2 regions of the Paenibacillus sp. S28 genome follow, and region 2 is predicted to be linked to the other one. Evidence: riboswitches for the same ligand, from Rfam matches in the RefSeq annotation. Region 2 holds a riboswitch; the other holds the start of a gene.
What was found. A riboswitch is a leader RNA that binds a small molecule or an ion and turns the genes downstream of it on or off. The one in region 2 is predicted to bind S-adenosylmethionine.
Positions count from the first base shown of each region.

Region 1 (3,410 bases), on a different contig from region 2:
CATGCCTTCGATCAAATCGCTGTGGACATATGCCGAGACGGGATTCCATGCCCTTGCTTCGGCTATTGTCCGCGTCAGTTACTCCCGCGAAGCGCTCGTATCCGCCTTCCGGATGCTGGGCGAAGGTCAGCTGTCCCTCACCAAATTCCTGATCCTGACCGACCAGCCGGTCGATCTCGAGAACGCCAGCGAGCTGCTGGAAACGGTGCTTGCGCGGTTTAACCCGACCGTCGATCTGTTTATATTTAATAAGACATCCCACGATACGCTCGATTACACCGGACGCAAGCTGAACCACGGCAGCAAAGCCGTGCTGATGGGGATCGGGGAGCCGGTCCGCGAGCTGCCGCGTGCTTATGAGGAGGGGCCGATCGCGGAGATCGAACAGATTGTTCCTTACTGCGGAGGCTGCCTCCTTGTCTCAGGCGCAGGGTACGAGGACGAACCGGAGCTGCCGGAGCGCCTGCTGCAGCGGCTGCAGGAGAAGGGAACCGAATGGCCGCTCGTCCTTCTGGTGGACGATGCCCGCCAGACGGCAGCCGACCAGACGTCCTTCCTGTGGACGGTGTTTACGCGCTTCAACCCGGCCACGGACATCTATGCGGGTGCCGAAGTACGGAATCACCATCTGTCGTACCGACTGCCGATTGTAGTGGATGCACGCATGAAAACCGGGTATCCGGACGAACTGATTCCGCGGGAGGATATCGTCAAGAAGGTGGATGAACGCTGGAACAGTTATTTTGCGTAAATACTGATCAGGGAGAGAATGCCGATGCTGCGAACGCTGCTTGGAGAGATGCCCCGCCAAAATAACGGGCTGCTCGAAGATGCCATCGAAACGATGGTGGAGACGATCCATTTGCTCCAGAACGAGATCGAAAAGAATGAGGATCCCAGCCATGATTACCGTAAACTGGAGATATGGACACGCGGTTTGGTGTCTTCCCTGGATGAATTGGAGCAGAGCTGGTATGCCGCTTCCTTTTTCCGTCAATCGGTCAAGGCCGGTTATGTGGATGACATGACGATTGAGGAGCAGGCCGAGTACGCCAGGTACGTATACTTCTATAAAAACGGGTTTATCCGCGTGTTTTCCGTTCTGGACAAACTCGGTACGGTGCTCAATGATCTGTTTGATCTGAACACGCAGAAGACCAAACCGCATTTTTCCTATTTTACGGTGCTCCGGCAGTTTCACTACATGAAAACCCATGAAGGCCTGGCCGGGCAGCTGTCGAAGATTAAGGACGAATACAAGAGCGCCCTGAACGTGCTGCGCAAACGGCGCAATGCGGAGGTTCATTACATGAACTCCGAGATGCAGGATGACTTGTGGCAGCGGCACCAAGGTCTTAAGGATAAGGTCGAGCTGGAGGATCTGGACCAGCATTTGAGCGAGCTGAAGCAGGGGCTGGACATGGTATGCAAGTCGCTCTCGGCTTCCTTTCATTACGCCAACAAGCTGTGGAAAAAGGAAGGCATGCATCCATAAAGGGATACAACAAATTTCCTTTTGACAAAGTGGGCAAATATATCTATACTGTAAAAATGAAAACACGTCATCATTAATTTCATAATCTTTTCTTATCGAGAGAGGCGGAGGGACAGGCCCGATGAAGCCCGGCAACCGATTTGAGCACGGCATCCGCCGTTACTCGAATGTCATGGTGCTAATTCCTACAAGCTGCAGCTTGAGCTGCAGGTTGGCAGATGAGAAGGCAGCGACTTTTACAAATAAGGGAGCCCCTTTTCTGATTCTGTCAGAGGGGCTTTTTATTTTGCCTGGATTCAATAGAATAGACTGGTCATTTAGATAGATTATGCGAACCCTATCCGGGTAGGATAGGGGGAAGAGAGGGGGCCCTTCGGTTGATCGAACTGAAGCAGCTGACGAAAAGGTACGGCCAAGGGGCAAAGGCGACGGAGGCTTTGTCCGGGCTGAACCTCAGCATTAATAAAGGAGAAATTTTCGGCGTGATCGGCCACTCGGGCGCAGGGAAGAGCACCTTGATCCGGTGCATGAACCTGCTGGAACGCCCGACCTCCGGAGAGGTATGGGTAGGCGGCGTTAATCTGACGGGCCTGAGCAAGCAGCGGCTGCAGAACGAACGGCGGAAGATCGGGATGATTTTTCAGCATTTCAATCTGCTTAGCTCGGCGACAGTGTATGACAACATTGCTTTTCCGCTCCGGTTAGCCCGTAAGGGCAAAGCGGAGGTGGAGGCTAAGGTTAACGAGCTGATCGCGCTGGTCGGGCTGGAAGCCCACCGCAATAAATATCCGGCCCAGTTGTCGGGAGGCCAGAAGCAGAGAGTGGGCATCGCCCGCGCGCTGGCCAGCGATCCGCAGGTGCTGCTGTGCGACGAAGCGACTTCGGCGCTCGATCCGCAGACGACGGATTCGATCCTGAAGCTTCTGCTGGACATTAACCAGAGGTTTAATCTGACGATCGTCCTGATCACCCATGAGATGCACGTCATCCAGAGCATCTGCGACCGGGTGGCCGTGATCCATCAAGGCGGCATCGTTGAAGAAGGCGCGGTAACGGACGTATTCCTGAAGCCGCAGCACCCCGTGACCAAGGATTTTGTCCGCGGGGAGCAGAGCCAGGGCGAACCGCTTGAGCTGGCTGCCCAGGCTTCCGGAACGGGTTCGGCGCAGGCTGTGAAAATTACGTTTCTCGGCAGCAAAACGTACGAGTCCATCTTGTCCCGGACCGTGCGCGAGACGGGGGCGGATTTCGCCATCCTGCAGGGCACCATTTCCACCATTAAAGATACCCCGTACGGGCAGCTGATTGTCCGCTTTGAGGGCGGACGGGATCAGATCGATGCGACGCTCGCGAAGCTGAGCGAGCAAGGGCTTGACGTGGAGGTGATGAACTGATGTGGGGTTTGGATTTTTCCTCGGTTGACTGGAACGAGATCGGCGTAGCCACCCTGGATACGCTGAAAATGCTCGGGGCTTCCGCGGTGTTCACCTTTGTCCTCGGTCTTCCGATCGGCATCGTGCTGTTTATGGCATCGCGCTCGACGACGGGCTGGGTGCGTGCCGTCTATGCGGTCATTTCCTTTATCGTGAACATCCTCCGTTCGGTCCCGTTTATCATCCTGATCGTCGCCCTGATCCCGGTCACGAAAGCGATCGTCGGCGTCACCTTCGGGGTGCTGGGAACGATTCCGCCGCTGGTGATCGGTGCTGCGCCGTTCTTCGCCAGACTGGTCGAAACATCGCTGCGCGAAGTGGACCGCGGCGTAATCGAGGCGGCGCATTCGATGGGCGCTTCGACCTGGCAGGTCATCACGCGGGTGCTGCTGCCCGAAGCAAGACCAGGCCTGCTGGCCGGAATTACGATTACGGTCGTGACACTCGTATCCTATACGGCGATGTCGGGGATGGTTGGCGGA
Region 1 covers NZ_JACVTM010000009.1:58,730-62,139, reverse strand. The annotation lists gene IAE55_RS21115 (UbiD family decarboxylase) at 1-751, shown strand, start outside; gene IAE55_RS21110 (Cthe_2314 family HEPN domain-containing protein) at 776-1,495, shown strand; SAM riboswitch class I at 1,585-1,720, shown strand; gene IAE55_RS21105 (methionine ABC transporter ATP-binding protein) at 1,873-2,889, shown strand; gene IAE55_RS21100 (methionine ABC transporter permease) at 2,889-3,410, shown strand, end outside.
Region 1: it holds a riboswitch for S-adenosylmethionine, as region 2 does, so the genes downstream of both, IAE55_RS21105 (methionine ABC transporter ATP-binding protein) here and metA (homoserine O-acetyltransferase MetA) in region 2, are expected to answer to the same signal.

Region 2 (3,410 bases):
GTGGCGGTGCGCCCAATTGGAGACGGCTTCGATGTCCGTAATCATCATGAGCGGATTCGTCGGGGTCTCGATAAACACCGCTTTCGTGTTCGGGCGTCTGGACTGTTCCAGCTCGTCCAGATTGTTGGTGTCGACATACGTTGCGGTAACCCCGTATTTGGAAAGGATTCTTTCCAGCAGGCGGTATGTACCACCGTAAAGGTCCAGCGAAACGATCAGGTGATCGCCCTGGCTGAACAGGGTGAAGATGGTTTGCAGCGCAGCCATGCCTGAGCTGCAGGCAAAGCCGGCGTCCCCAGATTCCAGTTTCGCTGCCGCGGCTTCGAGCACTTTGCGGGTCGGGCTGGCGGTCCGGGCGTAATCAAAACCGGTGCTTTGCCCAAGCTTCGGATGGCGGAAGGCGGTTGCCTGATAAATCGGGAAGTTTACCGCTCCGGTCACAGGTTCTTCGACGGAGCCGATTTGGGCCAATCTGCTTTCAATTTTCCATGGTTCCTTTTCCATGTGCGTATCCTCCTGTAGGGTCGACTAAATTTGCGGCCAGACTTCAAGACTCTCCCCGATATCATAAGGAGTCTCCTGATATACATAGTAATTCAGCCAATTTGCGAATAATAAGTTGGCATGCGAGCGCCAGATGGCGAGCGGAGCCTGATTCGGATCGTCGTTCGGGTAGTAGTTAACTGGAATTTTCATGTCCATGCCTTTCGCGATATCGCGCTCATACTCCCATTTCAGCGAGTCCGGATCGTATTCGGAGTGGCCTGCCACAAAGATCTGCTTGCCGTCTTTGCTTGCTACCATATGAATGCCGGCTTCCTCTGACTCCGAGAGAATCTCCAGCTCCTCCACATGCTCGATATCCTCGCGCCGCACCTCGGTGTGGCGGGAGTGCGGTACATAGAATACATCGTCGAAGCCGCGGAGAAGCTTCACGTTGTTCTTCATCACCCGGTGCGGGAATACGCCGAAGCATTTCTCCTTCAGGTCCCACTTCGGAATGCCGTAGTGGTGGAACAATCCGGCCTGGGAGGCCCAACAGATATGCATCGTCGAAGTGACGTTCGTTTTGGTCCAGTCCATAATCTCGCGGAGCTCATCCCAATAGTTCACGTCTTCAAAATCCATTTTTTCGACCGGCGCGCCGGTGATAATCATACCGTCAAAACGGCGGTGCTTCACTTCATCGAACGTTTTGTAGAACGACTTCAGGTGCTCCGAAGGCGTGTTCTTGGAAATATGGGAGCCGGGATGAAGCAGCACAATGTCGACCTGCAGCGGCGAGTTCCCAAGCAGGCGGAGAAGCTGGGTTTCTGTCGTTTCCTTGGTCGGCATCAGATTGAGAATCGCGATGCGCAGCGGACGGATGTCCTGGTGATACGCTTTGGTATCGTCCATGACGAAAATATTTTCCCGGGTAAGAACTTCTTTCGCCGGTAAAGTGTCGGGAATCTTGATCGGCATCGTTATCATCTCTCCTTTTTTCTGAAGACCGCGAAAATCGTAGCTTGAGAAGAAGCCGAGTATACAAAAATGACCTTTCCCACACAAAAGAGAAAGGTCATTACACGCTCATTACCGCGCCTCTCTCATCTGTCAGGAGACAACGCCTAAAGGCCGCTGCCATGCTCCTGCAAGAATTAGCACCGTGCGTAAATACCGCCGGTTGCCGGGTTTCATCGGGCTAGTCCCTCCACCTGCTCTTGATAAGATTTCGCTGTATTCAATTTTTCATTGTCTTGTTCCTTACTTTAAATCATAAGCCCATCCTTCGTCAAGACGCGGATTTGTCATTTTCGGCAGCATTTCGTGCACCGATCGAAGGTCGCTTCCATACCCTGTTATCGGGACCTGCCGGCCGCCATTTTGTTCTTGAAAGGAATAAAACCCGGCGTTATACTAGACAAGTGTTTCATACCCCGATATGACTGAGGTGACATGAAAGATGGAAGGCGACCCGAGCCCGAAGCTGAATGCATGGAAAACACAACTGCATAGACCTGAGATCAGCTTGCCGGCAGAGGGAAGTTTTCGTTTTCATGCCCGTACGTTTATTCAGTACTCCCCCAAATCCCGCTGACCGGCAGCGCTGATTTCTTTTCTATGCTCAAACATCTTGAGCAAGGAGTGAAGTCATATGAAAATCCGGTTGGTAAACGAAGGAGTATTTACTCCAATCGATGACCTGCAAACTGTACTAACCCCCCCTTTGGCCGGCTTTTACTGGATCGACGCCGACGTCGACGACCTCGCGGAGCTGCAGCCGCTGTTTTCGCTGCATGATCTGGCGGTTGAAGACTGTCTCAGCGACGAGGAGCAGCGCCCGAAGATCGAAATTTACGAAAACCACTATTTTATCGTGGTCAACAGCATCCGGTTTGACGACGAGGAGATTTTTCTGCGCGCACTGAACGTTTTCCTCGGAAGACACTTCATCATTACGGTGACGAAACAGAAAATCAACGAGCTGCGGTCGTTGAAGCCGATCCTGTGGGAACAGGAAGTCAGCGGACCGGACCGTTTTCTGTACCTGTTGATCGACCTCGTGGTTGACAACTACTTTGTGGTCGGCGACCGGATCGAAGCCAAAATCGAGAAGCTCGAAGAAGACATTCTCATGCACACGAAAAAGTCCCATTTGAACGAAATTATCGGTCTGCGAAGCGAGATTCTGTGGCTGAAAAAAGTGCTGGGTCCGCAAAAGGATGTCATCAATACGTTAAATAAAAAAGACCTCCGGCTGATTGACGATCAGCTGCAAAAATATTTCAGCGACATTTACGAAAATGCGGTCAAAATTTCCGAAACATTCGACACGTACCGCGATCTGATGAGCAACTTGCGCGAGGCCTACCAGTCAAGTATCGCCAACCGCGCGAACGAGATCATGAGAGTGTTTACGGCCATGACCGTGATCTTCATGCCATTGACGATCATTACAGGAATCTATGGCATGAACTTCGATAACATTCCGGAAATTCATTGGAAATACGGTTATTTCATGATCCTCGGCATCATGCTCGTCCTTGGTCTCGGCATGGTTGTCATTTTCAAGAAAAAAGACTGGATTTGAAAGTCAGCGCATCACCCCATCATCATTCATTGGAAAACAGGACGAAGGAGACGGCCGCATGCGGTTAGAGCCTTCGTCCTTTTTGCATGGTCACCATCCGTAACTCCGGCGGGGAAGCCCCCCGTTCACCCCACGCTTCTGCGGCTGCCGGGCTGCCGGCGGAACCGGATGCGGATCAGACGGATCCGCTCATAACGCTGCTCCATACCGCTTCCGGCGGCGGCATCCTCTCCGTATACTTGCAGCAGCACCGGCTTCAAGAGCGCATCGCCCAGCTCCTCCAACGCGGCCCACACCCGCTCCTGCTCCTCGTTCGGCACCTCCTCCAGCTCGCTTT
Region 2 covers NZ_JACVTM010000024.1:26,236-29,645, reverse strand. The annotation lists gene IAE55_RS31165 (PLP-dependent transferase) at 1-504, opposite strand, end outside; gene metA (homoserine O-acetyltransferase MetA) at 529-1,464, opposite strand; SAM riboswitch class I at 1,587-1,713, opposite strand; gene corA (magnesium/cobalt transporter CorA) at 2,138-3,073, shown strand; gene IAE55_RS31150 (HRDC domain-containing protein) at 3,199-3,410, opposite strand, start outside.